Regions from separate parts of the Nocardioides aquaticus genome, predicted to be linked through region 1. Evidence: predicted binding sites of a transcription regulator. Region 1 holds the regulator's gene; each other region holds the start of a gene.

Evidence for each region. The regulator LexA, encoded in region 1, represses DNA repair genes until DNA is damaged. The targets are predictions, from matches to a motif close to TCGAACANNTGTTCGA.
Region 2: a site for LexA is predicted at 5,493-5,508, ahead of ENKNEFLB_RS02330 (HNH endonuclease signature motif containing protein). Genes of this name have one in related genera too.
Region 3: a site for LexA is predicted at 2,358-2,373, ahead of ENKNEFLB_RS09590 (HNH endonuclease signature motif containing protein). Genes of this name have one in related genera too.
Region 4: a site for LexA is predicted at 3,369-3,384, ahead of ENKNEFLB_RS17100 (HNH endonuclease signature motif containing protein). Genes of this name have one in related genera too.

What each region holds. Positions count from the first base shown of each region.
Region 1 is NZ_CP075371.1:4,011,002-4,017,904, forward strand. It holds gene ENKNEFLB_RS22965 (DUF4190 domain-containing protein) at 1-103, opposite strand, end outside; gene ENKNEFLB_RS19475 (Dps family protein) at 337-888, opposite strand; gene ENKNEFLB_RS19480 (hypothetical protein) at 989-1,657, opposite strand; gene ENKNEFLB_RS19485 (hypothetical protein) at 1,780-1,950, opposite strand; gene ENKNEFLB_RS19490 (N-acetyltransferase) at 2,039-2,296, opposite strand; gene ENKNEFLB_RS19495 (mismatch-specific DNA-glycosylase) at 2,293-2,844, opposite strand; gene ENKNEFLB_RS19500 (hypothetical protein) at 2,950-3,228, shown strand; gene ENKNEFLB_RS19505 (LysM peptidoglycan-binding domain-containing protein) at 3,374-3,706, opposite strand; gene lexA (transcriptional repressor LexA) at 4,032-4,745, shown strand; gene ENKNEFLB_RS19515 (MXAN_6640 family putative metalloprotease) at 4,841-6,511, shown strand; gene ENKNEFLB_RS19520 (alkaline phosphatase D family protein) at 6,617-6,903, shown strand, end outside.
Region 2 is NZ_CP075371.1:471,506-478,408, forward strand. It holds gene ENKNEFLB_RS02295 (DUF7919 family protein) at 1-156, shown strand, start outside; gene ENKNEFLB_RS02300 (SMI1/KNR4 family protein) at 153-704, shown strand; gene ENKNEFLB_RS02305 (DUF4291 domain-containing protein) at 673-1,287, opposite strand; gene ENKNEFLB_RS02310 (hypothetical protein) at 1,311-1,925, shown strand; gene ENKNEFLB_RS02315 (hypothetical protein) at 1,975-2,547, shown strand; gene ENKNEFLB_RS02320 (hypothetical protein) at 2,544-3,437, shown strand; gene ENKNEFLB_RS02325 (hypothetical protein) at 3,430-3,963, shown strand; gene ENKNEFLB_RS02330 (HNH endonuclease signature motif containing protein) at 4,128-5,408, opposite strand; gene ENKNEFLB_RS02335 (hypothetical protein) at 5,585-5,806, shown strand; gene ENKNEFLB_RS02340 (hypothetical protein) at 6,118-6,903, shown strand, end outside.
Region 3 is NZ_CP075371.1:1,976,302-1,983,204, reverse strand. It holds gene ENKNEFLB_RS09600 (MMPL family transporter) at 1-295, shown strand, start outside; tRNA gene ENKNEFLB_RS09595 (tRNA-Ala) at 362-434, opposite strand; gene ENKNEFLB_RS09590 (HNH endonuclease signature motif containing protein) at 788-2,344, opposite strand; gene ENKNEFLB_RS09585 (histidine phosphatase family protein) at 2,459-3,091, opposite strand; gene rsfS (ribosome silencing factor) at 3,088-3,465, opposite strand; gene nadD (nicotinate-nucleotide adenylyltransferase) at 3,462-4,133, opposite strand; gene ENKNEFLB_RS09570 (hypothetical protein) at 4,148-4,306, opposite strand; gene ENKNEFLB_RS09565 (hypothetical protein) at 4,329-4,787, opposite strand; gene ENKNEFLB_RS09560 (glutamate-5-semialdehyde dehydrogenase) at 4,822-6,093, opposite strand; gene ENKNEFLB_RS09555 (lysyl oxidase family protein) at 6,231-6,903, shown strand, end outside.
Region 4 is NZ_CP075371.1:3,541,379-3,548,281, forward strand. It holds gene paaC (1,2-phenylacetyl-CoA epoxidase subunit PaaC) at 1-767, opposite strand, end outside; gene paaB (1,2-phenylacetyl-CoA epoxidase subunit PaaB) at 777-1,157, opposite strand; gene paaA (1,2-phenylacetyl-CoA epoxidase subunit PaaA) at 1,154-2,146, opposite strand; gene ctlX (citrulline utilization hydrolase CtlX) at 2,233-3,276, opposite strand; gene ENKNEFLB_RS17100 (HNH endonuclease signature motif containing protein) at 3,458-4,828, shown strand; gene paaK (phenylacetate--CoA ligase PaaK) at 4,857-6,164, opposite strand; gene ENKNEFLB_RS17110 (GNAT family N-acetyltransferase) at 6,279-6,776, shown strand; gene ENKNEFLB_RS17115 (penicillin acylase family protein) at 6,751-6,903, opposite strand, start outside.

The DNA.
Region 1 (6,903 bases):
CCGGTGACTGCTGAGGCGGGTAGTAGTGCCCGTCGCTGGCCTGCCACCAACCCGGCCCGGGCGGGTTTGCGCCAGCGGGGACACCGGGGTCGCTCTCACTCATGGCGCGAAGGTTCTCATGCCAGCCCGGCTGTCGCGGGACAATCTCCATGACGCTGCAGCCAGCCCGACTGGCGAGCTGCGGATCGAGTCGGCTGGGGCGCACCCTGGTCCGGGTTGATCCCCGGTAGCAGTCGGCTGGTCGGCTCCGCGGTCCCAGACGCAAGAACGGCCGCCCCCGCGCGATGCGGGAGCGGCCGTACGAGGGGTGGCGGCGCCGTCAGCGCCGCCGGGTGATCACGGGGTGATCGAGCGCGGCGAGGACGCGTTCGCGACACGGTTCTCGGCGTCGATCATCCAGGCGAGCTGCTCGAGGCGCTCGAGGATGCCGTGCAGGATGTCGGCCGAGGTGGGGTCCTCGGCGTCGACCTCGTCGTGGATGCGACGGGCGGTGCCGGCGGTGGCGTAGATCGCGGAGACGATGCGGTCGACGGTCTCGGCGGTGTCGACCTCGGTCGAGGGGAACTCCGGCAGGCTGGTCTGCGCGCCGACGGTGGCGGCGCGGGCGTCCGGGACGACGTAGAGGGCGCGCATGCGCTCGGCCACGGTGTCGGAGAAGGTGCGCGCGTCGTCGACGACCTCGTCGAGCTGCAGGTGCAGGTCGCGGAAGTTCTTGCCCACGACGTTCCAGTGCGCCTGCTTGCCCTGCAGGTGCAGGTCGGTCAGGTCCACCAGCAGCTGCTGCAGGTGGGCCCCGAGGGTCTCCGAGGCGCGGTACGGCGGGTGGGCGGTGTGCGCGCCGGCGCTCGCGGAGGTGGTCAGGTCGGTGCTCTGCATCGTGTCGCTCATGGTGAGACGGTCCTTCCGATCGGGGATGTCCCTACTGTGACACCTTTTCTTGATTGGTTCCAGAAAGGGAAGGCTTGCCTGCGTTGGCGGATGCGGCAGGTCAGACCCGGTCGGGGCAGGAGCAGTCGACCGGGAGGCGCACCGTGCGCAGGTCGGCGCCGGTCGCGGCGCCGCAGCCGTCGAAGGGCACGTGCCAGCGGTCGACGCCCTCGGCAGTCAGCACGGCCAGCTCCACGCCGTCGCGGTCGACCACGAGCGGCACCACGGCCGCGGCGTCGTACCCCTGGGCGCGGGCACCGGCGAGGAGGTCCTCGCCGTGCACGGCGGCGAGGTGGCGCAGCACGGCGGCGGCGTGGTGACCGAAGGTGTCGGGCTCGGAGCGCAGGAACGCGTCGACCGGGACCACTACGTCGTCGCGGCCGGGCTCGACGAGGCGGATCGAGAGCAGCGTCGGGACGTACGCACGCATCCCGGTGTCGTCGGGGCGGTCCATCGTGAAGGAACCGGTCAGCCGGACCACCCGCGAGCCGGGACCGGGCAGCGTCAGGGTCGCGACACGGCAGGCGGCCAGCGCCGGGACGGCAGGCGAAGTGCCAGCGAGGAGGACCCGGACGCGGCCGTCCTCGGCCACGTCGACCGAGACCAGCGTCTCGGTGGAGGGCGTACGGCAGCTGCGGGTGCGCAGGGTGCCGGTGCGGGCACCCGCGACCGAGGTCCGGGCCTGCTCGGCCCAGGTCGAGGCGGGGTTGCGCAGCAGCTCGCCGGTCATGAGGTAAGGCTACCCTCACCCCCCGCCTCGGCGGTAGGTGTCCGCGGTCTCAGTCCGGCCAGTGGACGCCCGCGCGTCGACCGCCCGCCCGGGCAGTTCAGCAGCGCGTGAGGCGGCCTTGGTCAGTCGTCGCGCAGGGCACGGTGCTGGTCCACGTTCCGCCCCGCCCGGGGGTCCGGCACCGTCTCTGCCTCGACGGTGGCGATGGTCTCGTCGAGCCGCACGTCTCGCGGGAGGCTGCGGTAGTCACTGGTGGCCTTCGCACCGCCTGGGCGGTCGTCGTCTGTCGGCATCCTCTGACGCTAGTGCTGCAGTCCAGTCCGTTCTCGCGTGCTCCGCGATGCCTGCTCGTCGGACCCATCCAGATCCCGGTCGACGCCTCTACCGGGTCTCGGTCACGTCGATGCCCGGCTGCCCGAGGTCCTTGCGCAGGTGGACGTCGTCGCGGCCCGGCGTGGGGACGGGCTTCCGCCGGACGATCTCCTCGTACCCCAGGCGCCGGTAGAACGCGGGAGCCTGGAAGGTGAAGGGGGTGACGAACGCGTGCGTGCACCCGCGACCGACCGCCTTGGTCTTGAAGGTCGAACCGGTCGAGCTCATCGCTGAGGCGCTGATCGAGGGCGGTGTCGGTCCGGTCATGCGTCGGACGGTTCCAGGTCCGGACCCGCGAGGTCGGCGAGGTCCGCCATCTCCGCGAGCTCGCGCCACCAGGACACCCGGGTGGGACGGCCGTCGTAGTCAGGACGCCGGTTGGCGCCGCTGGGGCCGGGGAGCACGAACACCTGGGTGCGCCCGACGTACCACTCGGTGGCGCCGAGCAGCTTCGGTGGCCTGCGACCCAGCGCCCGGGCCGCCTGCTGGGCCGCGCCCTTGCCGGTGAAGGCCAGCCAGTCCGGCTCCCACCGCTCGACCTTGGCGACGAGGTCGTCGATGTCGGCGAGATAGCGGGTCCCGTCGGGAGACGGGCGCCCGACCAGGTCGGTCAGCCCCAGGCCGAGCGCGGGCAGCCGGTGGTCGTCCTCGGGGCGCAAGAGCGTGGGCGTCATCCCGGCGAGGTGCAGGCACTCCCAGAAGGAGTTGCCGGGGGTCGCGTAGTAGTGCTCGCGGGTCTTCGGACTGTCCTGACCGGCCTGGCCACAGAAGACCACGGCGGGATCCGGACCGACGATGTCGGGCAACTCCTCCACGCCCCCACCCTCTCGTCCTACACAATGACCCCCATGGGCGGAAAGCGAGCCGGGTCGCGACGAGGTCCCCGGCCCCAGCGACGAGTCTCACCGACCCTCCTGGGGTTGTCACTGGGGGTCACGCTGCTCGTCGTGGCGTGGGGCTACCTGGTCTTCGCGGCCATCGACTTCGGGTCCGAGGCGCGCGGCGGACGGGGCGAGGCGTGGTGGTTCCTCGGGCTCGCGTCGCTGGGTGCGGTGGCGTGCCTGTTCGCCGGGCTGATGCTGGTCGCGCGGATCCTGCGGCTGCTGGCGACCCCGCCGGCGGCTCCCTCCGTGGGGCACGCGAACGACGTCGACACGGTCGCGACGAGCGAGGGGTACGTCGGGCGCCGCGTGCGCTGACACGACTGGCAGATGCGTGAGGGGCGGGGCGGCCGTGGCCACCCCGCCCCTCAGCGTTCCCCTGCTCGTCGACGGGGTCGAGTCGTCGACGAGCCTCTAGCCCACCAGCGGCGCGGGTCGATGCGCCGGCGTGGTGGCCGACACGTCACCCGAGCGGGACGCGCAGCTCCTGACCGGCCTGCAGCACGCCGGAGTCGAGGTCGTTCAGCTCCTGGATGTCGGTGACGACCGAGGCGGCGTCGCCCTCACCGGTCGCGGCCACCGTCTCCTGGGCCAGGCCCCACAGCGTCTCGCCCGGGGCGACCACGACGACGCGGGTCGGGTCGGGGGTGTCCTCGCCGTCGGCCATCGAGGCCTGCGCCAGCAGGAGGCCGGCGGCGAGCAGGACGACCAGTGCGAGGAGGAGCACGGCCAGCCGGCCCCGACGCGTCAGACGCACGGTGGTGGTGGGGCGGGCAGACTGCAGGGTGGCGCTCATGGTGACCTCCTGGGGAAGGGGGCGGTCAGCGGTGCCGGATGCGGTGCTGACCACCGGGGTCGGTGGTGGACGAACCAATGTCTAGAGGCCGGCGCCGACAGCCCTCGGTGACGAGGCGGTCGGGCCCGGTCGATCAGACGTTCGATCGAACACCTGAGCGACAGTAGATCACCTGTTCGAACGAGCGCAAGACCCCGCTCGATCATTTGTTCGACAGCCTTGGCCGGTCACCCGCGACACGCGGGTTCGAACAGGTGTTTGAAGTGGGGGTGCCCGACGGTCTAGCGTCACTCCTGTCACACCGACCCCGGAGAGGTGCACCCGCATGCCCAAGAAGAACGTCAGCGAGCTGCCCGACGGCCCGGCGGACGCCACCGGGCTGACGCCGCGCCAGCAGCGCGTCCTCACGCACATCAAGGAGTGCCTCGAGGCACGCGGCTACCCGCCGAGCATGCGCGAGATCGGTGAGGCCGTCGGCCTCACCAGCACCTCGAGCGTCTCCCACCAGCTGCGCGTGCTGCAGGAGAAGGGCTACCTCAAGCGCGACCCCAACCGCCCGCGCGCCCTCGAGGTGTTCCTGCCCGAGCACATGGCCTCGCGCCGCTCGCTGGGCAGCGGCGAGGAGTCCAGCATCGACGAGACGGGCGTCGGCGACGTCGTCCCGCAGGCCGCCAACGTGCCGGTCGTCGGCCGGATCGCCGCCGGTGGCCCGATCCTGGCCGAGGAGCGGATCGAGGAGATCTTCCCGCTGCCGCGCCGCATCGTCGGCGACGGTCAGCTCTTCCTGCTCGAGGTCAGCGGCGAGTCGATGATCGACGCCGCCATCTGCAACGGCGACTTCGTGGTCATCCGCCAGCAGCCGACCGCCGAGAACGGCGACATCGTCGCCGCCATGATCGACGGCGAGGCCACGGTCAAGACCTTCCAGCGCAAGGACGGCCAGGTGTGGCTGATGCCGCACAACGCCGCCTACTCCCCCATCGACGGCACCCACGCCACGATCCTGGGCAAGGTCACCGCCGTCCTGCGCAGCCTGTAGGACCCGTCCCCGGGGTCGGGTGAGCGGTCCCGGGGATGTCGGGGGCGGCACGTACGCTGCGGGTTGCCCGCACCGCCCACCCCCGGGAGCCCCCCATGCGTCGTCCTGCCACCACCGCCCTGCTCGGGGGTGTGCTGAGCGTGCTGCTCCTGGCCCCGCTCACCGCGGTGCCGGCCGCGGCCGATCCCGACCCGGGCCCCGGCTCGGTCCCGGGCTCCGTTCCGGACTCGGTCCCGGTGCTGCCCGACGTCGTGCTGGGCGAGCGTCCCCCGCTGCCCGAGGAGACGCTGGAGGAGGTCCAGGAGCTCTTCGCCGACGGCGTCGGCGGGCCGGCCGCGGACCCCGGCGAGACCGAGCCCGGGCCCCCGGTGGCCGACGAGCGGGACGTCACCCTGGCGCTGCGCGACCTGCTCGCGGCGCGCGGCGACCTGTCCCGGCAGGACCGCGCCACGGCCGACGCCTACCTGGCGCGTCCCACCGACGGCAACGGCTCGCCCTTCGGCGTGCGCTACCGGGTCCGCGAGGCCGCCCCGACCTGCAACGCCGACGTGTGCGTCCACCGGGTCGACTCGACCGCCGACGCCGCCACGCCGCGCTTCGCCCGGCGGGTGCTCACCTCGGTGGCCGGGGTCCACGACACCTACGTCGCCGCGGGCTACCGCGCTCCCAGGAGGGACGGCCGGGCGCGCAACGACGGCGGGAACGCCAAGACCGACATCTACCTCGCCGACATCGGCGACAAGGCCATCTACGGCTACTGCACCTCCGACCCCGAGGGCCCGTACGACGGTGGTTCGGCGCGGTTCAGCACCTGGGCCTACTGCGTGCTCGACAACGACTACGTCCGCCAGCAGTACCCCCGGAACACGCCCCAGCAGAACCTGGACGTCACCGTCGCCCACGAGTACTTCCACGCCGTCCAGTTCGCCTACGACCTCTTCGAGGACCCTTGGCTGATGGAGGGCACCGCCACCTGGGTCGAGGACGAGACCTTCGACGGCGTCGACGACAACGTCTCCTACCTGCGGTACGGCCCGATGGGCAGGCCCGCCCGGCCGATGGACCTCGACCGGGGTGGCCAGGAGGTCTACGGCGCGTGGTCGTTCTGGCGCTTCCTGACCGAGAGGTTCCCGGCCAAGCAGGGCGGGCTGCCCACCCTGGCGCGCGACGTGTGGGAGGAGGCCGACTTCCTCAACCCCGACGAGACCTACTCGCTGGCCGCCCTCCAGCGAGTCCTCAAGGCGCGCGGCACCTCGGTGCGGGCCCAGTTCGCCGACTACGTCGCGGCGAACCGCTTCTCGCGCCAGCGCTACGAGGAGGGCAACGCCAACGCCTACCCGCGCAGCCCCGTGGCCGACCAGCGCGAGCTGACCCTGCGCCGCACGGCGTACTCCTCGACCCGACGCCTCGGGCACCTCACGGGCTCGACGGTGCGCCTCGAGCCCGGGGGCGGCCTGAAGTCCAACCGCTGGGTGCTGCGCGTCAAGGCCGACCTGGCGGCGCCGAGGCGCGGCTCCGAGCTGCGGATCTCCGTGGTCGCACCGGACGGCACCGCGAAGACCAGCCGGGTCGCGCTGGACCGCAACGGCAAGGCCTCGGTGCGGACGCCGTTCTCCACCCGCCGGGTCCAGGCCGTCGAGGTGCACCTGGTCAACGCCAGCACGCGCATCCGTGACTGCTTCAGCCTCGGTTCGGTCTCCTGCCAGGGGTACGCCCGCGACGACCGTCAGCCCGCCGTCCTCCGCGCCACCGCCCGCGCCCGCTGACCCGGGGCCCCTCCCCGCGCGCCCGACGTGGCCGGAAGGTGAACACTGGCCAGCGGCTTCGTCCGGGGCGGTGACCCCGGGGCCGGCGTGACGTTGGATCAGGCTGTGACCACCCCGACCCGTCGTACCGTCCTGAGGACCGGCGCCGCCGGCGCCCTCGGCACCGCCGCCCTCGCCCCCGGCGCCCCGGCCCCCGGGGCGCTCGCCGCCCCCGATGCCGCGCGTCGCCGCGCCGACCGGCGCACCTTCGCCCACGGTGTCGCCTCCGGCGACCCCCTCCCCCGCCGGGTCGTGATCTGGACCCGGGTCACCCCGACGCCGGCCTCGACCCCCGGCTCCGGCCAGGGGCCCCGCGTGACCGTGCGGTGGGAGGTCGCCCGGGACGCCGACTT
Region 2 (6,903 bases), 1.0 Mb from region 1:
GACGGGTCGGAGCTGTGGCTCGGGAGCGCCGCGATCGAGGTCCGTGACAGAAGTGGTCGGACCTGGCAGGCGCCGAACCTGGTGCTGCACTACGTGACGGCGCACGGCTACCTGCCGCCGGCGCCGCTGGTCGAGACCTACGGCACAGCGCGGTGACCCCCGGCCTCCAGCAGCTCGTCGCGCTGGTCCCGCCGCCGCCGGTGCCCGGGGCGTACGCCATCCCGGCCGCACGGCTCGCTGCCGAGGCCTCCCTCGGTGTCACCCTCCCCGACGATCACCGCGCGCTGCTCGACACCTACGGGCCGGGCGCGTTCGACGACTTCCTGTGGCTGCTCGCGCCCGGCGCCGAGGAGCGGCACCTCGACCTGGTGGAGCAGGCACGCGTCAGGCTCGAGGCGCTGCGGTCGCTGGCCGCGGGCGGCGAGGTGGTGCCGTACGACGTCGACGGCGGCGAGCTGCTCCCGTGGGCGGTGACCGACAACGGCGACGTCTGCTTCTGGCGGTGCTCCCCGCGTCACGACCCGGAGCGGTGGGGAGTCGTGGTGAACGAGGCCCGCGGGCCGGCGTGGGAGCCGTTCGACCTGACCGCGACGGGTTTCCTCGTCGCGGTTCTCTCGGGCCGGGAGCGAGTACGCGCCTTCCCGTCGGACGTGCCGTCCGCGCAGCCCCGGTTCACTGTTCGTGCTGCGGGAGGGGCCGGCTGAGGCCGATCCGCGGGCCCACGGCCTCGGGCAGCGGGTAGGGCCGTTCGAGGCCGGGTCGGGTGCGGCGCAGCGCGGGGTCCTCGCGCATGGCGTGCACCTCGGCGGTGAGGTCGGTCAGGTCGACCATCCACTCGTCGACGTAGGCCGCGACCGTGCGGCCACCGAGGCCCACCTGGATCGAGCGCCACGGGAGCGGGTCGAGGGTCGTGGAGCGTTCGGGGTCCCACTGCACGCGCACGGGGCTGGCTTCCTTGAGCCGGGCCCAGGTGTCGCGGTCGGGGTGGATCTCCGCGTCGAGGTGGCTGAGGCAGGACGACGCGAGTGCCTCCTCGAAGCCCGCGCGGGTGATCCGGACGGCCAGGACGCGCTCCTGGTCGGGCTTGGTCGCCCAGCCGCAGCGGTACATCATCCAGAGGAACGACGGCTTGACCCAGGTCATCCGCTCGCGCTTGAAGGGCGGCACGAAGCGCCCGGCCTCGAGGGCGGCGTCGGCGACCCGGTCGGGGTAGGCCTGGTAGACGGTGATGGTCTGGTCGTCGTAGGCGGCGCGGACCTGGCGCAGCGGCGGGGTCGACGGAGACACGGGACCATCATGGAGGCAGGACGATGACGCTCGACGAGGTGCGTGCCCGGGTGACCCGGCTGGACGTGCCCTCTGACGCCGTCGTCCTCGGCCACGGTGCGGCGGCGAACGAGGCGTGGGTCCTGTGCGACGAGGGCAGCCGGTGGAGCGTCTACTACGCCGAGCGCGGCGGACGTACCGCGGAGCGCCGCCACCCCACGCTCGAGGAGGCCGCCGAGGACCTGCTGACACGCCTGGCCCGGGTCTTCCCCGCCGCTCGGGAGGTCGGTGAATCTCGGACCACCTACTACCTCAGCTCCCTCGAGAGCACCCGGCTCGCGCAGGTGCGCCAGTGTCACGTCCTGCGGGTGCTGGCCTTCGACAACGGCAAGCCGGCCCTGCTGGTCCGCCTGCAGCCGCCGCTCCCGGGGCAGGAGCTCGGCGAGCGCGAGGACGTCGGGGTGGTCGTCCTCGCCGCCCGTCACCGGGGCGCCTCGGTCGACCCGGTCGCGGAGTTCCCCTGCTTCGTCCACGTCGCGGTGGCGGCCGAGGGTCGGGAACCGCCGCAGGACCCGGTGAGCGCCGCGGACCTCACCGTGGTCGGCTGGGGGGAGCTCTACCGGACAGCGGCGGACGCCGCGGCGAACCGCTTCGAGTGACCGGGGCCGGTCGAGGCGGGGGCGGGCCGGCGACTGTCATCATGACGACGTGGACGTCCTGGGGCGGGCTCGTGGCCTGGTGGTCCTGGTCGAGGACCAGCTGACCCGCCGCGACGTCGACAACGCCTGGGACCTCCTCGACGCGAACGAGGCCGGCGTCGCCGTCGAGCTGGTGGCCACCCAGCTCGTCGAGCACGGCGCGACGGTCGAGGAGGAGACGGTGCGGCTGGTCCGCTCTCTGTGCGAGGAGATGGGCCTGCGCGACGAGGTCTGGCGCTCGCTGCGGGGGACGACCGCAGACGCACCCGACGGGGTCGCCGAGACGCTCCGCGCCCTCTCGTCGTTGCTCTACCGCACGGGCGAGCCGCGCTGGGCAGCACTGCTGGGCTCGCTCGCCGAGGAGGCCGCCACGCCCCGTCCGGCCGACGAGCGGCGTCAGCTGCTGGTCACGGTGATCGGCCTCTACCGCGGCATGGGTGGGCTCGACGACCTCGTCCTCCAGGACGCGTCCGGGGTACGCACCGAGCAGCCCGCTCTGGACGACCTGCGCCGGCGGCTCCACGAGCAGGCGGTACGCGAACGTGGCGCGGACGGACCGGTCGGCGGGGGTGCCGGCTCGTGACGAGCGGATTCAGCGAGGGCGAGCTCGGTGGCGTGGTCGAGGTCGTGCTCCAGGGTCGGTGGACCCCCGCGGCAGCGGAGCCGTTCACCTCCGGGCGTGCGCAGCGACTCGTCGTCAACCACGCGCTCGGCGCCGACGAGCCGGACCTCGGGTTCCTCGAGGGGCTGCCGGTCCGCGAGCTGGTGGTGCTCGACCGACGGGTCCGGAGCCTGAAGCCGGTCGAGGCCCTCGGGGCGAACCTGAGCAAGTTGTCAGTGACCACGCACCCCTCGGCGGTCCTCGACCTGGGACGGCTGCCGGGGCTCCTCGAGCTGGCGGCCGAATGGAGCCAGGTCCGAGGTTCGTGGGCCTCGGCCTCGGCCTCGGGCCTCCTGCGCGCCGCACTGCGTGGCTACACCGCGGCGGACCTCATTCCGCTGGGCGCCGCCCCGGGGTTGGTTCAGGTCGACCTGAAGGACCGTCCGCGGCTGGAGTCGCTGCGCGGTGCGTCCGCGCTGCCCGCTCTCCGCCGGCTCGCCGTCGTCGGCGCGGCCGCGCTCACCGACATTGACGACCTGCGCACCCTCGGCCGGTTAGAGGAGCTCGAGCTGGAGGCGTGCCGCGGGGTGGGTGCCCTGGACGCGGTGGCGGACTGCCGTGCTCTGACCCGGTTCAACGCCAGCGACTGCGGCGACGTCGCGTCGCTGCGACCCCTGCGTGACCTGGCACGGCTGCGGCACCTCAGGCTCTACGGGACGACGCGGGTCCTCGACGGCGACCTGTCCGTCCTGGCGGACCTGCCCGTCCTCGAGGACCTGCGGATGAGGAGCCGTCGGGAGTACCGCCCGTCGGTCGCCGAGATCCAGGCGCTGCGTCCGCGGGTCTCGCCGGGAGCGGGTCCCGATGAGTGACGTGCTCGGCCTGCTGGCGCTGCCGACCGACGAGCGCGACCACGACGTACCGGCGTCATGGGTGCTACGCATCGCCGACTCGATGTCCCAGGAACCCGGGCAGTGGTCGGCGGCAGCGGACGGGCTCGACGACGGCCACTCCTGGCCGCTGCTCGGGTTCGTGGAGCACGCCTCCTCGCTCGTCGCCCGGGACGGCAGCCTCCGGCTCGCCGAGCAGGCCGCCTTCGCCCTGGCGTTGCTGCAGGACGGACCCCTGGACCGGCGGGACGTGATCGTCGTCGCCGACCTGCTCCCGCGAGCCTGCGACCGGGCCTGCCTGGACTTCGCCGCCGTGGTGCGGGCGGGGTGCGCGCGGGCCGGGGAGCGCGGCGAATCCTGCCGGAATTGGCTGCTGCAGCGCCCGGTCGGCTCGTCGCTGTACGACGAGGTGGGGGAGGGGCGGACGTTCCGCTACCGCCGGGTGCCGGCGGAGTTCGACGCCGACGACCTGCTCGCCCGGTTGGAGCGCCACCGCAAGGACCGCTGATCCGTCAGGGCGCGCCAAGGCGGCGCGCGCAGCCCCGGTGGTCGAGGGCGAGCGCAGCGTCCGGTCGTCGAGGGCGTGCGTCAGCCCGGGTGGTCGAGGGCGTGCGTCAGCCCCGGTGGTCGAGGAGCGAGCAAAGCGAGAGCTCGCCCGCCGAACGGGTCGGCCTAGGTCCGGCGGTGGAAGGTGACCTTGTTGTCGGCGTGGACCTTCATCTCGTAGGCGGGGTCGTGGGCCCGGGCGTGGTGGTGGGGGCACAAAAGCCGCCCGTCCTCGATGTCGGTCAGGCCGCCTTCGGAGAACTTCTTGTCGTGGTGGGCGTGACACAGACCCGGTGGCCAGTCGCACCCTTTGGCGGTGCACGACTTGTCGCGGGCGTGCAGGGCGTAGGTCTGGGCGGCGGTGAACCGGCGTCGGGCCCGGCCCTGGTGCAGGACCTCGCCGTTGCCGCCCAGGACGACGGGGATGATCCGGGCCTCGCAGGCCAGGCGCATCGCCTGGGCCGCGGTCATCGGGGTCCCGTCGTCGAGCGTCGCGGTCCCGAGTGCGGTGGTGAGGAGGTCGAAGGTGGTGGTCGTGATGAAGGTGCCGTCGGTGCGTCCGAGCTTCGGGGCGTTGTTGCGGGGGTAGTTCTCGATGAGCTCGCAGAACGCCTCACCCAGCTTCTGCGGTGACGGCCGGCCCTTGGTCCATTCCCGCTTCCCACCCTCGGGGTCGTCGCTGGCGGGGGTGCAGTTGACGTGGCCGGGGGCAGCGAAGCCGTAGAGGAGCTTCTGCAGCATCTTGGCTTGGACCTCGGGGATGGTGAACCGGCCATGCGCGGTGCCGTGGCCGTCGAACGACAGGCTGAACCGCCGCTTCTGCGCCGCCTTCGCCTCAGCGGCTTCGAGACGTTTGCGGTCGATCTCCTCACCGACCTCGGGTGCGACCAGGGTCAGGATGTGCGCCCCCAGCTGCCTCAGCTCCTGGGGAGCGAACTCCACCGCGTACCCGACCAACGCCTCCTCGGCTCGTGTCACCAACCCCGCGTCGAGGTCGTCGGGGAGGTCCTCCAACGCGTTGACCACGACCCGGACCTGCTCCGCGTTCATGGACCCGGCGGCGAGCGCGTCCCGCACACGGTGCCACCGGGTCTCCAACGCGGTCGCCAACCTGACCTGGGCGGCGGACACGTTCTTCTGCGACCGGGTGGCGTTGGCGGCCCAGACGCCGGTGGAGGTGCAGCCGGTGTCGGCGCCGACCTGGACCTCCTCGGCGTGGGCGAGGACGGCGTACTCGTAGGAGGCCAGGCGGGACTTCAGCTCGGCCAGGGCCAGGATCGTGTCCCTCGTGGTGGCGGCGTCCAACGCGAACAGCGGCCGCTCCACCAACGCGACTACAGCTGCGGACACCGCGCGGACACCGGCCGGCACGGGGTGCCCGGTGGTGGTGTCCTTGTCGGTGGCCATGAATCAATCCAAGCACTCGCCACCGACAGTCCTGGGGTGTTTCCACAGGTCAGAGGCGGTTATCCTCAACCAGGACGGGCACATTCGATCAAACGTTCGGTAACAAGATCGAGGTGACCGCTTGATGACGAGGTAATCCGCCCCGCGCCCGTCCGCGGTGCCGCATCATGACGCCCGTGAATGCTCCGGAAACCCCTCTGTCCCAGGCGTCCGACTTCCCGAGCGTCACCTACCTGGTCGTCACTGGCACCATCGCGGTGATCGGGCTGGGCCTCGCGTTCGCTGCTGTGGTGCCGTCGATCGTCGGGGTCATCTCGATGCTGCCGGTCCTGATCGGCTTCCAGCAGATCGGGCTTCGCAAGCGGGCGGAGCGGCAGGAGAAGAAGGCTCGCGGCTAGCCCGGACAACGACCTTGTTGAACCGTTGACAAGCTTCTGACCTGCGACGACTGCGTGGTCTAGCCGGTTGGACGGGACCACCGTCGTTCGGGTACGGGTCGCTGTACCCAGGCCTTATGCTGTGGCCGCTGCGGGGCTCGCCATGGGGTGTCTCGGCATCCGCGATCAGCTAGATGGGGTCACACATGTTCCACAACCGTCCGTCCGCGCGCGCAGCGACGCTGCGCGCTCGCAAGCCACTGGTCGGCCTCGTCGCCGCCGTGGCGGTCGCCTCGCTGGTGGGCTCGGCGTCGACGCCGGGCCTGGTCACGGTGGCCGACTCCGAGCTCCCCGTCTCCCCGGGCGACCGCGTGCTGCAGTCGGTCGAGATCGCCATGGGTCCCGACGGCACGCTCACCGCCGTCGAGGGCACGACGGTCACCGCTTCGGCCGACGGTGAGAGCGCCGACAGCACCACCCAGGCGTACTCGCCCGACGACGTGGTCAGCGACCTGCCGGTCCGCGTCCTCACCTCCTACCGCACCGCCGACGGCACTGGTTCGGACCTCGCCGACCTCGAGGGGTACGACGGTGAGGTGCAGATCGACCTCACGGTCCAGAACCTGACGGTCGAGGCGCAGGACATCACCTACGACGTCCCCGGCGGATCACGCACCCGCCCGGCCCTGGTCGGTGCGCCACTGACGATCGTCGCCGGCGCCGACCTCGGCAGCACCGATCCCGCTCGGGTCGTCACGCAGTCCGCCGGCCAGGACAACGTGACCAACGGCGTGCTCAGCCAGGGCGCCGACGGTGCCACCCAGGTCCAGTGGGCCACGATCCTGGCCCCGCCGCAGCTGAGCTCCAGCGCGACGCTGAGCCTGGTCGTCGACGCCAAGGACTTCAGCGCCCCGGCCTTCGACCTGAGCGTCCAGCCCGGCCTGGTCACCGACCCGTCGGTGGGCGCGCTGGTCGAGAACGCCTTCAACCCCGCTGCCTCCGAGGAGCTCGCCCTGCAGGCGCGCACCGTCGAGGTCGTCGGCGAGGTGAACGAGGTGCTGGCTGAGGCCGGCGACTCCATCTCCGCCGTGCGCGACAGCCTGAACTCCACCACCGAG
Region 3 (6,903 bases), 2.0 Mb from region 1:
CCGTACGGGCGCCCTGGTGGCGCTGACCTCCACCGGCGGGGTGATCACCAGCGCCGGGCTCGTGCTGGCCGCCACGTTCCTGGTGCTGGGCACCATCCCCGTGGTGTTCCTGGCGCAGCTCGGCGTCGCCGTCGCGCTCGGCGTCATCCTCGACACGATGATCGTGCGCTCGGTGCTCGTGACCGCGATCAACATGGACCTGGGCGGGCGGATCTGGTGGCCCAGCCGCCTCGACACCGAGGATCGCGTGCCCGTCCCCGAGGACGCGACCGTGTCGGTGGGGCACGCGAGCTGACCCCCAGGACGACGAACGAACGACGGCGGGTTCCCCTGGAGGAACCCGCCGTCGTACCGGTCTCGGTGGAGCTGAGGGGACTCGAACCCCTGACCCTCTGCATGCCATGCAGATGCGCTACCAGCTGCGCCACAGCCCCAGACCTGCCGCCGTGCTGGCGACTCGGGAGATATTACAAGCACCCCACCTCCGACGCGAATCAGGGGGTCCCCGTCGGAGGGGTGGCGTGCCGCGCCGGCCAGCGGTGCTCGAGGAGCGAGCGCGCCAACCCCGGTGGTCGTGGAGCGAGCGAAGCGAGCGTCACGAGACCAGTCGCGGTGGGTCGATGGTGGGGCCGTGCCGCGGGGGTGGTCGGGTCGTGATCCGGTGTCAGCAGGTGGCACCAGATCGCGAGTCGAGAGCCACCGCGTGACCGGGGGAGGTCCGGGCGTGCCGGTACCGCCGGTGGGCGTGCCCGGTCCGGCGGTACGGCTGCTGCTGGTGGTCAACGGGTCAGAACGGTGGTGTGTTGTCGCGGGGTGGTGACTCGTCGGGGTCGTCGGGGTCGTCGGGGTCGTCGGCGACCGGAGGTGACGGGTCCAGGTACGGGGTGGTGTCCGGCGACTCGGGCAGCGGGTCGGGTGGTGGACCCGGTGGGAGCTGGTCGATCGGATGCGTCCCGGCGTGGGACCTCAAGTACCGCTCGCCTTGGGGACTGGTCCACAGGTACAGCCCGGGTCCGAGGACCTCGTAGTCCCAGCCCATGTGGGTCTTGGCGCGGTGGTGCTGCCGGCAGGCGGGGGCGACGTTCCCGGTCTCGGTGGGGCCGTCGGGGTAGGGGATGACGTGTTCCATGTCGGTGAAGACCGCCGGGTTGGTGCACCACGGGAACACGCAGGTGGTGTCGCGCAGCTGGGTCTGTTCCTTCAGGCGATCCGAGCACTCGTAGGAGTCGCAGTGGATCGTCTCGGCCAGATCAAGGACCGGCCGGATCGTGATGCTGGCCGCGGTCTGTGCCCACTGGCGGACCTGGGCGGTGCTGATGGGGCCTTTGGCGGGGTGCCGGTTGTCCAGGCGTGACACCAGGGCGTCGTTGACGGGGCCAGGGCCGGCCTGGAACAGCGGGTTGAACACCCCGCCGGGGATGTGGGCGTACAGCACCAGGCTCGGCCCTGCCGGTGTCGTTGGTGTCGTGGGTTCGTCCTGTCCCTCGGGGAGGGTGGGCTGTCCGGTGGCCAGCGAGCCGAGGGCTTGGGAGCGGCGGACGTCGAGGGACTCGGTCGATCCGTCCTCGGCGTACGCCTTGGCCCGATCCCGCACAGCTGCTTCGAGGGCGAGGGCGTCGGCGAGGTCGAGGCCCGCGTCGAGCTGCACGGTGCCGTCGACGTGCTGCGAGAGGCCGATACGGCAGTACCTGCCGTCGGCGGCAGCCTTCCGCTTCTCCTCAGCCGCTTGGGGGTCCCACCGCATCAGTGCTTCGTCGGTCAGGCGGGACAGCTGGGCGTAGGAGATGGAGTGGGCGAACGGGCCGACGAGGCGGTCGACCTCGGCGGCACCGTCCTCGCACAGGGCCATGGTCTTCTCCGCGACGAGCCGTGCCCGCCAGACCGGGCACGCACCGGAGATGACGCGGGCCCACAACGTGGGGAGCCGGTAGCGGAGCTCCAGCGTGAGGGCGATCTGGTCGGCGCCGGAGCGGGTGGAGACCTCCAGTGCGGCGGAGAGCTCGATGACCGCGGACTCACGCACCAGCGGGCACCCCGCGCCACCGAGGGCCAGGCCGTGGTCGCCGTACCCGGCGATCCACATCGCCTCGTCTTCACGGAGCGCTTCGTTCGCTACGCACCACTCGACGATGGTCTGGAGCACCCGGACCTCTGCGGCAGCGCGGACCGCCTTGGCGTCCTTGACTTCGGCCAGCAGTGCGGCTCGGGTGGCTTCGCGGCGGTCATCCAGCTCGTGGACCCACTCGAAGAACGACGGGTCCGGAGACATCACCGCCTCCACCTCGACGTCGAGCATCGGGTCGGGCCCGGTGCTGTCGTCGCAGGTGTGGGCGGTGGTGGTCATGGATCCAGTGTAGTCGAACACGCGTTCGATCGTCAGTGGACCTACGCCCCTGTGGAGGGGTCTCGTGACGCTCGCTGCGCTCGCTCCTCGACCACCGGGGCTGGCGGGGGTGGGTCAGGCGTCGGCGGTGCGGTTGTAGGCGCGCAGGCGCAGCGTGCCGGGGCCGTCGGGGTCGACCTTGTGCTCGTCGAGGACGACCCAGCCGCAGTTGTCGAGGCCGTGCAGGGCCGAGAGGGCGGTGAGGGGCCAGCCCACCAGGGCGGTGACCGCCGTACGGATCGCGGCGCCGTGGGAGACGGCGACCGCGGTGCCACCGGCCGGGGTGGCGGCCAGCAGCTCGCCGGCGACCTCGCTCATCCGGGAGGCGACCGCGGCCGTGGCCTCTCCCCCGCTGACCGCGTCGAAGTCGCCGAGCCGGAAGCGGGCGAACTCCTCGGGCGCGAGCTCGGCGAACTCCGCGTGGGTCAGGCCCTCGCGCTCGCCGAGGTGGAACTCGCGCAAGCGGGCGTCGTAGGTCGGCTCGAGGCCGGTCTCCTTCGCCACGTACGCCGCGGTCGAGCGGGTGCGCTCGAGGTCGGAGCACCACAGCACGTCCGGCTGGAGGGCGGCGACGGCCACCGCCGCGCGGGCGGCCTGGTCGTGGCCGGTGTCGTCCAGGTCGACGTCGACCTGGCCCTGGATGCGGCTGGCGGCGTTGTAGGCGGTGCGGCCGTGGCGGAGCAGGACCAGCGAGCGGGGTCCGCTCACCGGGCCCCGCCGTCGACGTCCACCGGCAGCTCGATCAGGGGGCAGTCGCGCCAGAGCCGCTCGAGGGCGTAGAACTCGCGCTCCTCCTCGTGCTGGACGTGGACGACGATCTCGCCGTAGTCCAGCAGCACCCACCGCCCCTGCCGCTCGCCCTCACGACGCAGCGGCTTGGCGCCGGCCTCGCGGAGCTTGGCCTGCACCTCGTCGACCACGGCCTTGACCTGGCGGTCGCTGGGCGCGCTGGCGATGACGAAGACGTCGGTGATCGCCAGCTGGTCGCTGACGTCGAAGGCGACGATCTGGTGGGCGAGCTTGTCGCCCGCGGCGCGCGCTGCGACGTGGGTCAGCTCGACGGCGTGGTCGGTGGCGGTCATCTGTCTCCGGAGGTGGCGGTGAGGGTGGGTGGGTCGGTGCGTGCGAGGTCGGCGTAGAGCCCGTGCTTGGTGATGTACTGCACCACACCGTCGGGCACGAGGTACCAGACGGGCTGCCCCGCGCGCTGCCGGTCGCGGCAGTCGGTGGACGAGATGGCCAGCGCGGGGATCTCGAGCATGGCCACCCGGTCCGAGGGGATCGCCGCGAGCGCGGCGTCGTCCATCTCGTAGCCCGGGCGGGTGCAGCCGACGAAGTGCGCGAGCTCGAAGAGCTGCTCGTGGCCGCGCCAGCCGAAGATGCCGGCCAGCGCGTCGGCACCGGTGATGAAGTACAGCTCGGCGTCGGGCATCGCCGTGCGCAGGTCGCGCAGGGTGTCGACGGTGTACGTCGGCCCGCCCCGGTCGATGTCGACCCGGGACACCCAGAACCGCGGGTTGGCGGCGGTGGCGATCACCGTCATCAGGTAGCGGTGCTCGGCCGGGGAGACCTCACGGCCCGACTTCTGCCAGGGCTGGCCGGTCGGGACGAACACGACCTCGTCGAGGTCGTAGGAGGACTGGACCTCGGAGGCCGCCACGAGGTGTCCGTGGTGGATCGGGTCGAAGGTGCCGCCCATGACGCCGATGCGGCGACGACGGCCGGGCCGGGCGCCGTTCGCGGTGGTCACGGGGGTCATCGTGCTCAGCTGTGCTCGCGGCCCCCGCCGAAGGACACCAGCCCGATCAGCATGCCCAGGAAGATGAGCAGGACGAGGCCGCCGATCAGCCAGTGGTTGGGGCCGCTGTGGGCGCCCTCCTCGGCGGCACGGAGGACCAGGGGGAGGACGAGGCTCTGCGACATGCCCGCAGCCTACCGGTCCCGGTCAGCCGAGCAGGTGGCCGATGCCCTGGAGGATCACGAAGAACTGCACCGAGCGGCCGGCCACGATGGTGGCCACGAACACCAGGCGGTTCAGGCGCAGCGCCCCGGCCAGCGGCGCGACCACCAGCAGCGGGGGCAGCCCGACCAGCGAGGCCGTGAAGAGCACCCCCACGACCAGCAGCGGACGGCCCTCGGCGCGGTAGGTCCAGGACTCGTACCGCGCCCGCACCGCCGGCTTCTCGAGCCGCTTGGCCATCCACCGGCTGTCGGTGCCGCGTCGCGCGGCCTCGTACCAGGCGATCTTGCCGAGGGCCTGGCCGAACGCGGCGGTGACCGCCAGGGGCAGGGACTGGGTGGTGCCGACCTGCGAGGCGACCACGCCGAGGTAGGCCTCGATGTTGACGACCGGGAAGAAGGCCGAGAGGACCGAGACCCCGAAGGTGCTCCAGAGCAGCTCCATCAGCGCGTCCCCGCCCGGTCAGCCGAGAGCGCGGTCACCGGACGTGGCCGTCACCGGTGACGACGTACTTGGTCGACGTCATCTCGGGCAGGCCCATCGGACCTCGCGCGTGCAGCTTCTGGGTGCTGATCCCGATCTCGGCGCCGAAGCCGAGCTCGGCGCCGTCGGTGAACCGGGTCGAGGCGTTCACCAGGACCACGGCGGAGTCGACCGCCGCCACGAAGCGGCGCGCCGCCCCCTGGTCCCGGGTGAGGATGGCCTCGGAGTGGCCGCTGGAGAAGCGGCGCACGTGCGCGACCGCGGCCTCCAGGTCGGGCACGACCGCGGCGCTGAGGTCCAGCGACAGGTACTCCCGGGCGTGGTCGTCGTCGGTCGCCGGGACCACCCCGTCGTACGCCGCGAACACCGGGTCGCCGTGAACCGTGACGCCGGCCCCCTGGAGCGCCTCCACGACCCGCGGCACGAAGGTCTCGGCGACGTCGGCGTGCACCAGCAGCGACTCGGCGGCGTTGCAGACGCTGGTGCGCTGCGTCTTGGCGTTCATCACCACCGCCAGCGCCTGGTCGAGGTCGGCGGAGGCGTCGACGTAGACGTGGCAGTTCCCGACGCCGGTCTCGATGACGGGCACGGTCGAGCCCTCCACCACGCTGCGGATCAGCCCCGCTCCCCCGCGCGGCACCAGGACGTCGACCAGCCCACGGGCCCGCATCAGCGCGCCCACGCTGTCCCGGCTGCGGCTGTCGACCAGCTGCACGACGTCGGCCGGCAGTCCGGCGCCGGCGACCGCGGCACGCAGCACGTCCACCACCGCGGCGTTGGTGCGGGCCGCCGACGAGCTGCCGCGCAGCAGCACGGCGTTGCCCGACTTCAGGCAGATCCCCGCGGCGTCCGCGGTGACGTTGGGGCGCGCCTCGTAGACCACGGCCACCACGCCCAGCGGCACCCGCACCTGCCGCAGCTCGAGCCCGTTGGCCAGCGTCGAGCCCCGGACGACCTCGCCGACGGGGTCCGGGAGGTCGGCGACGTCGCGCAGCCCCTCGGCCATCGCCGCGAGCCGGGAGGCGTCGAGGCGCAGCCGGTCGACGACGGACGGCTCCGTGCCGGCCTCCTCGGCCGCGGCCACGTCGTCGGCGTTGGCGGTCAGCACGGCGTCCTGCGCGGCGACCAGGGCGTCGGCCATCGCCCGCAGCGCGTCGTCCTTGCGGGCCCGGGTCGCCAGGGCGAGGTCCCAGGAGGCGGTCCGCGCCCGGCCGGCCTGCTCGGCGACGGCGGCTGCGGCGTCGTACGTCCCGGCTGCTGCCACCATGCTCGGAGCCTAGGGCAGGACACGCGCGGACCAGACCGGCGGGAGTTCCCACGGTCCGTGGCAACCATCCGACAGGGTGAGGCGTCTCACAGGTGGACCACGGTGGTCCGCCCGCACCAGACCCGAAGGGGAACCTCGTGACCTCACCACGCCGGCTCGTCGCCGCAGCCCTGCTCTCCACCGCCTGCGCCACCGGCACGCTCGCCGCCACCGGGCCGGCCGTCGCCGATCCCGGGCACGAGGACCCGGGCGGTCCCGGGGACGTCACCGCCTACGACGGCCCCCTGGCCCTGATGGGCGCCAAGAAGATGAAGGCCGAGAAGGACGGGCGCTTCTCCTACCTCGACCTCCGGGTACGCGCCGTGGCCGGCGCCGGCGACCTCGAGGTGCGCAGCAACCGGCCCGCCACGGACCCCTACGACGGCCCGATCACGACCACCTGGACCCTGGGCGAGCAGTCGGGGACGTTCGGCAGCGACCTGCAGCCGGACTTCTCCGGACTGCCGGGCCTGCTCGAGGTCTCGTTCCGCGACGCCGACGGCGATCCCGTCGGCCGGACGAGGTCGGTCGCCACCTGCCTCAACGGCGACGCCGAGCGCATCCAGCCCGAGGGCGCCGCGACCAACGCCTACCCCTGGGGCTGCCCGTACAACCCGTACACGCTGGGTTCGGTCCAGGGCGTCCAGGACGGGTACGCCAGCCGCCTCTGGGCCGCCACCCGCACCCGGCTCCCCGTCGGCTCCTACACCGCGACCGTCGCGGTCGGCGACCGGTACGTCGCCGCCTGGGGCCTGGACCCCGAGGAGTCGC
Region 4 (6,903 bases), 470 kb from region 1:
GACAGCACCTGCTCGAGCAGCACGTCGACCTCGTCGACCACCATCGCCGGGTCGACGCCGAAGCCCTGCCCGGCGGCGGCCGCCTCGACGGGGTGGGTGTCGAACAGCTCGGCGCGCAGCGGCCACACCAGGGCCAGCCCGGCCAGCAGCCGGCGGCGGGACTCCTCGGTGCCCTGCGCGAGGGTCAGGAACCAGCGGGCGGCGTAGTCGCGGTGGTAGGCGACCTCCTTGACGCCCTTCGCGGCGATCGCGGCCAGCACGGTGTCGTCGCTGGACCTCAACCGCTCCAGCAGCGCCAGGCGGTAGGTCGCGAAGACCAGCAGCCGGGCCACCGTCACGCCGAAGTCGGCGTCCTCGGGCTCGACGAGGCGGACGTTGCGGAACCCGGCGTCGTCGCGGAAGAACGCCAGCGCGTCCTCGGGCGGCACCGGGGAGCCCTCCGGCAGGACCGGCACGACCGAGGGGTCGGCCGCCGCGGCCCGCGCCAGCAGCAGCCGCGCCTGGCCCAGCAGGTCCAGGGCGATGTTGGCCAGCGCGATGTCGTCCTCGAGGTCGGGGGCGTTGCTGGTCCACTGGGACAGCCGGTGGGAGTAGACGAGCGCGTCGTCGCCGAGCATGAGGCAGTAGGTGGCCAGCGCGGCGGGGTCGACGCCGTCGGCGATCGTGGTGTCCACCCCGGCGAGGGGGTCCTCGAAGTCGGTCCCGAAGGCCCACTGCGAGTCGTCGCCGCCGAGGAGTCCGTCGTAGGCGCTGTCGTGGTCTGTCATGGCCCTGCCCTACATGTGGGGGACGTCGTCGGGGATGTCGTAGAAGGTGGGGTGGCGGTAGACCTTGTCACCGGCGGGGGCGAACAGCGGGTCCTTCTCGTCGGGGCTGCTGGCGGTGACGGCCGAGGAACGGACCACCCAGATGCTGACGCCCTCGTTGCGCCGGGTGTAGACGTCCCGGGCGTGGCGCACCGCCATCTGGTCGTCGGCGGCGTGCAGCGAGCCGACGTGGACGTGGTTCAGGCCGCGCTTGCCGCGGACGAACACCTCGTAGAGCGGCCACTCCCCCTGCGGCACCTCGCCGACCGCGGTCGGCACCCCCTCCAGCGGTACGGCGCCGTGGCCGCCGCCGGCGTTGAAGTCCTGCGCCTGCGGGGTCTCGTCGCTCACGACGCGGACCCCCGCTGCACCGTCTCCTGCTGGCGGCGGGCGAAGGCCGTGGCGGCGTCGCGGACCCAGGCGCCGTCCTCGTGGGCGCGACGACGGTGCGCGATGCGCTGGGCGTTGCACGGACCGGAGCCCTTGACCACGGCGTAGAACTCGTCCCAGTCGGGCTGGGAGAAGTCGTGGTGTCCGCGCTCGGCGTTCCAGACCAGGCCGTCGTCGGGCAGCGTCACGCCGAGCGCCTCGGCCTGCGGCACCGACATGTCGACGAACTTCTGGCGCAGCTCGTCGTTGGTGTCGCGCTTGATGCCCCACGCCATCGACTGCTCGGTGTTCGGCGAGTCGTCGTCCGGCGGGCCGAACATCATCAGCGCTGGCCACCAGAACCGGTCGACCGACTCCTGGACCATCGCGCGCTGCTCGTCGGTGCCGCGCATCATCGTCGACAGCAGCTCGAAGCCCTGGCGCTGGTGGAAGGACTCCTCCTTGCAGACCCGGATCATCGCCCGGCCGTACGGCCCGTACGAGGTGCGGCACAGCGGCACCTGGTTGCAGATCGCGGCGCCGTCGACCAGCCAGCCGATCGTGCCGACGTCGGCGTAGGACAGCGTCGGGTAGTTGAAGATGGAGGAGTACTTCTGCCTTCCCTCGACCAGCTTCAGCGTCAGCTCCTGCCGGCTGACCCCGAGCGTCTCGCAGGCGGAGTAGAGGTAGAGCCCGTGGCCGGCCTCGTCCTGCACCTTGGCCAGCAGGATCGCCTTGCGCCGCAGCGACGGCGCGCGGGTGATCCAGTTGCCCTCGGGCTGCATGCCGATGATCTCGGAGTGTGCGTGCTGGGCGATCTGGCGCACCAGCGTCGAGCGGTACTTCTCCGGCATCCAGTCCCGCGGCTCGATCCGGTCGTGACGTGCGATCGTGGCGTCGAAGGCGGCCAGGAGCTCCGCCTCGTCCGGGCCCTCGCCGTCGGGTCGGGTCTCCTGCGTCTGCGCGGTCATCGCCACCTCCGGGATCACGTCCGCCCGGTTAACAGACCGAACGGTCAGGAATCAGTTTCGCACGCGACCGACGGCGGCGCAACGCCTCACGCGTCCCGACGGGCGTCGTCGTCGACCAGGTGCCCGTCGGGCGTGACCGGGTGGTCCTCGTTGATCGCGACCACCGCCTGCGTGAGCCCGGGCGCGACGTCGTCGGGACGTCGGTCGAGGTGGATGCCGGCGATCATGCAGCGCACCGACCCTCCGGCGAGCTCGATGGTCGGGATGTCGACGGCGACGATCCGGCACGACTCCTCGATCACGGCGACCTGGTCGGGCCGCAGGCTGCGCCGGGCCCGCGCCGACATCACCATCAGGTAGCAGCGCCGACCCTCGGGCGTGCGCCCGCAGAGCTCGACGGCGTTGCCGGCGAACTCGCGGACCTGCTCCTCGGTCAGCTCCACGACGGACCGACCGTTCACGCTGAGCCGCTCGCGCACCTGCTCGCGGCGCCGCTCGTCGGGGATCATCCCCAGCGCCATCAGCGCGACCTCGGTGCCGACGCAGCCCATGACGTTGGTGTGGTAGACCGGCACGCCGTGCGCGTCGACGGCGTCGAAGGACATCGGCTCGTAGGTGAAGTCGGTGCAGAACCGTTCGAGGACCTGGGTGTCGGCGCGGTGGCTGCGCGCCGCGTAGGCGACCCGGGAGACGTGGTCGAGGACCATCGCCCCCGTCCCCTCGAGGAAGATCCCGTCCGGCTCGAGGCCGGAGTAGTCCACGATCGTCTGCACCCGGTACTGCGACTTCAGCATCTCCAGCACGTCGGCACGCCGCTCGTGGCGGCGGTTCGAGGCGTACATCGGGAAGACGGCCACCGCCCCGCCGGCGTGCGTGGAGACCCAGTTGTTGGGGAAGACGCTGTCGGGCCTGGTGTGGTCGTGGTCGTCGAAGACGTGCACCCGGACGCCGACGGCGCGCAGCGCGTCGGCCACCGCGTCCATCTCGCTCAGCGCACGGGCCGCGACCACCGCGTCCGACTCCCCCGGGGGCACGTCGGCCTGGAAGGCGTTGTCCGCTGCCGTGGCCGGGTTGGGCAGGAACCTGCTGGCGCGGACGAGGATGACGGCGGACGGGGCCTGGGCACTCACGTCGGGGCACGTTACGGCCCGCCGAGATGACGCTTGCGGCGCCTCGAGGTGACGCTCGCGGACACCCCGACCCCACCCTCCCGCGACTGTAGACGAACCTTTGTTCTACTGTTGCTCTGCCGTGGGTGGATAACCCCGTTTCAGCAGCACCGATGTCGGCGGCGAGTGCTTGAGTAGACCCATGACCACCACCACCGACGCCGAGACGGAGCTCGGGTGCGAGGCACCCTGGGAGCCGGGTCCGGCACGGGTACGTCCCGGGGTCCGCGTCACCGGTGCCCTCCTCGACGCCCGTGGCGCGGTCTCGGCTGCGGCGGGGGTGTCGACCGCGGCGTTGTCGAACACCGACCTGACCACCGCCGCCCACGAGATCACCGCCCTGGAGTCCCAGGTCGCTGCCTACAAGCTCGCGGTCCTCGCCGAAGCCCGCGACCGCGGCCAGCACGGCCCCGTCGGCGAGGAGGCCGACACCGACCCCGCAGCCTGGCTCGGCAAGCTCACCGGCGACCCCACCGAGGTCCTTCGCGGCGGGCTCTGGATCGCCCGACTTCTTCAGGAGAAGTACCACCACACGCGGCGTGCCCTGGAAGCCGGGACCCTGCGCCTGTCCCAGGCCAAGGTCCTCGTCCGCGCCGCCGAACGCGCCCCCAAGACACTCACCCGCGACCAGATCGCGTCCGCGGAGGAGTCGCTGGTGCTGACCGCGACCGGCGAATCCTCACCCACGAACGCCAAGGGCCGGCCGATGACCGCGGCACGGCTACGCGACGAGGCCCGCCGGGTGTACGCGAACATGCTCCCGTCGAAGGCCGAGGCCGATCAGGCCGAAGGCGACGACACCGCCGCCGAAGAACACGACGCGCACCGCGAGTGCTACCTGTCGCTGAACGACCGCGGTGACGGGACCTTCCGCGGGACGTTCGTGATCCCCACCCTGCACGGCAGGATCCTGCAAGCCGCCCTGGAGAAGCTCACCGCACCCAGACGCCACACCCGCGACACCGACGGGACGCCCCTGACCGACGAGTCCGCCCAGCACGGCACCTCCTACGGCGAGAAGATCGGTGCCGGGTTCTGCGAGCTCATCGAGCACCTGCCCACCCAGGGCTTCGACCACGGCAACACCATCGGACTCCTCATCACCGCAGCCCTCGACAAGATCGCCGCCGGCGTCGGGACCGGGACCCTGGCCACCGGCGAAGCGATCAGCATCCGCTCGATCCGGCGCCTGGCCTGCAACGCCGGCCACCTCCCCGTCGTCCTCGGCGGGGACTCCATGCCCCTCGATGTCGGGAAGTCCCGGCGCAAGTTCACCCGCCACCAGGGCTGCGCCCTGAACACCCTGCACGACACCTGCGGCATCGCCGGCTGCGAGAGACCCTTCGCCTGGTGCGAGCTCCACCACCTCCTGGAATGGTCCCGCGGCGGCCCCACCGACCTGCGCAACGCGTTGCCCCTGTGTGGGCACCACCACCGCAAAGCTCACGACCCCGCCTACGAGATGCGCAGGCACCGAGGACGCGAGTACGTCCTGAAGAAGATCAGACGGTAGGCCGGGCGTCGGCCCACCCCGGCGACGCCTACCGCGCCACCCGCCGATCCACGATCCGCCGCATCTTGCCCATCGAGCGCTCGACCGAGCCCGGGGCCACGGCCCGGACCTCGATGCTGACCCCGATCCGGTTCTTGACCAGGAGCTGCAGCTCGGCGCCGGCGCGGTCGGCCGTCGCCGGGTCCACGCCCTCGCGCCGCTCGACCACGACGACCATCGAGTCCAGCCTGCCGGTCCTCTCGAGCACGCACTGGAAGTGCGGCGAGAGCGCCGGCAGCGACAGGATCAGCTCCTCGATCTGGGTCGGGAACAGGTTCACCCCGCGCAGGATGATCATGTCGTCGGTGCGCCCGGTGATCTTCTCGATCCGGCGCATCGTGCGGGCGGTCCCCGGCAGCAGCCGGGTCAGGTCGCGGGTGCGGTAGCGCAGGACCGGCATCGCCTGCTTGGTCAGCGAGGTCAGCACCAGCTCGCCCTCCTCGCCGTCGGGCAGCACCTGCCCGGTCACCGGGTCCACGACCTCGGGGTAGAAGTGGTCCTCCCAGACCGTGAGCCCGTCCTTGGTCTCCACGCACTCGGCGGCCACGCCGGGCCCGATCACCTCTGACAGCCCGTAGATGTCGACGGCGTGCATGTCGAGACGCTGCTCCATCTCGCGGCGCATGTCGTTGGTCCACGGTTCGGCGCCGAAGATCCCGACCCGTAGCGACGTCCCGCGCGGGTCGACGCCCTGGCGCTCCATCTCGTCGACGATCGCGAGCATGTACGACGGCGTGACCATGATCAGGTCCGGCTCGAAGTCGACGATCAGCTGGACCTGCCGCTCGGTCATGCCACCCGACACCGGCACGACGGTGCAGCCGAGCCGCTCGGCGCCGTAGTGCGCCCCGAGCCCGCCGGTGAACAGGCCGTAGCCGTAGGCGTTGTGCAGCACGTGCCCGGCCCGGCCGCCGGCCGCCCGGATGCTGCGCGCCATCACGTGGGCCCACGTGTCGATGTCGTCGCGGGTGTAGCCGACCACCGTCGGCCGACCGGTCGTGCCGGACGACGCGTGCACCCGCACCACCTGCTCGCGCGGCACCGCGAACATCCCGTACGGGTAGTTCTCGCGCAGGTCGGCCTTGGCCGTGAACGGCAGCCGCGCCAGGTCCTCCAGCTCACGGACGTCGTCCGGGTGCACCCCGACCGCGTCCAGCGACGCACGGTAGTGCGGCACGTGCTCGTAGGCGTGCCGCACCGACCAGCGCAGCCGCTCGGTCTGCAGCGCGCGCAGCTCGTCGACCGACGCCGTCTCGATCGTCTCCAGGTCCCCTGGGCGGGGGCCGAGGTCCTCCATGGGCGTCTCCTCGCTGCACGACGTACCTGACCGATCGGTCGGCAAGCCTAGGTGACCGGGGTCACGGGCGGTAGGCCGTGCGCGCCGGCGGGGTGACGCTCCTAGGGTCGTTCCGTGACCAGCTCCCCCGCGCCCGCGGCGACGATCGCCGAGGTGGACCCCCGCGACCCGCTCGCCCGGCAGGCGCTCGACGCGTACCTCGCCGAGGTCGCCCAGCGCCTCGACGTCACCTTCGACCCGGGCCCGGTCTCCGACGCAGGGCGCTGGCTGCTCGGCCGCGACGCGGCGGACCCCTCCCGGCCCGTGGCGTACGGCGGTGTGGTCGCCGTGAGCTCCGGACCCCAGCGCGGTGCCGGCGAGGTCAAGCGGATGTGGGTCGACCCGGCCTGGCGCGGCACCGGTCTCGGCGGGCGGCTGCTGCGCGACCTCGAGGCGCTGGCCGGACGGCTGGGCCACCCGCGCGTCGTGCTGGACACCAACCTCGTGCTGACCGAGGCGGTCGGGCTCTACGAGCGGGCCGGGTACGCCCGCGTCGAGCCGTACAACGACAACCCGCACGCCCAGGCGTGGTTCGCCAAGGACGTGCTCACCCGCGGTCCCGCCGACCGCTGAGCGGCTCCTCGACGAGCCGGTCCCAGTCGGTCACCACCGGCAGCAGCCGCCCGGCCGCCCAGGCGTCGAGCTGGTCGTGGTGGTGGGGACTCCGGGGGTCCGCGGACGCCCCGGTCGGGACCACCCA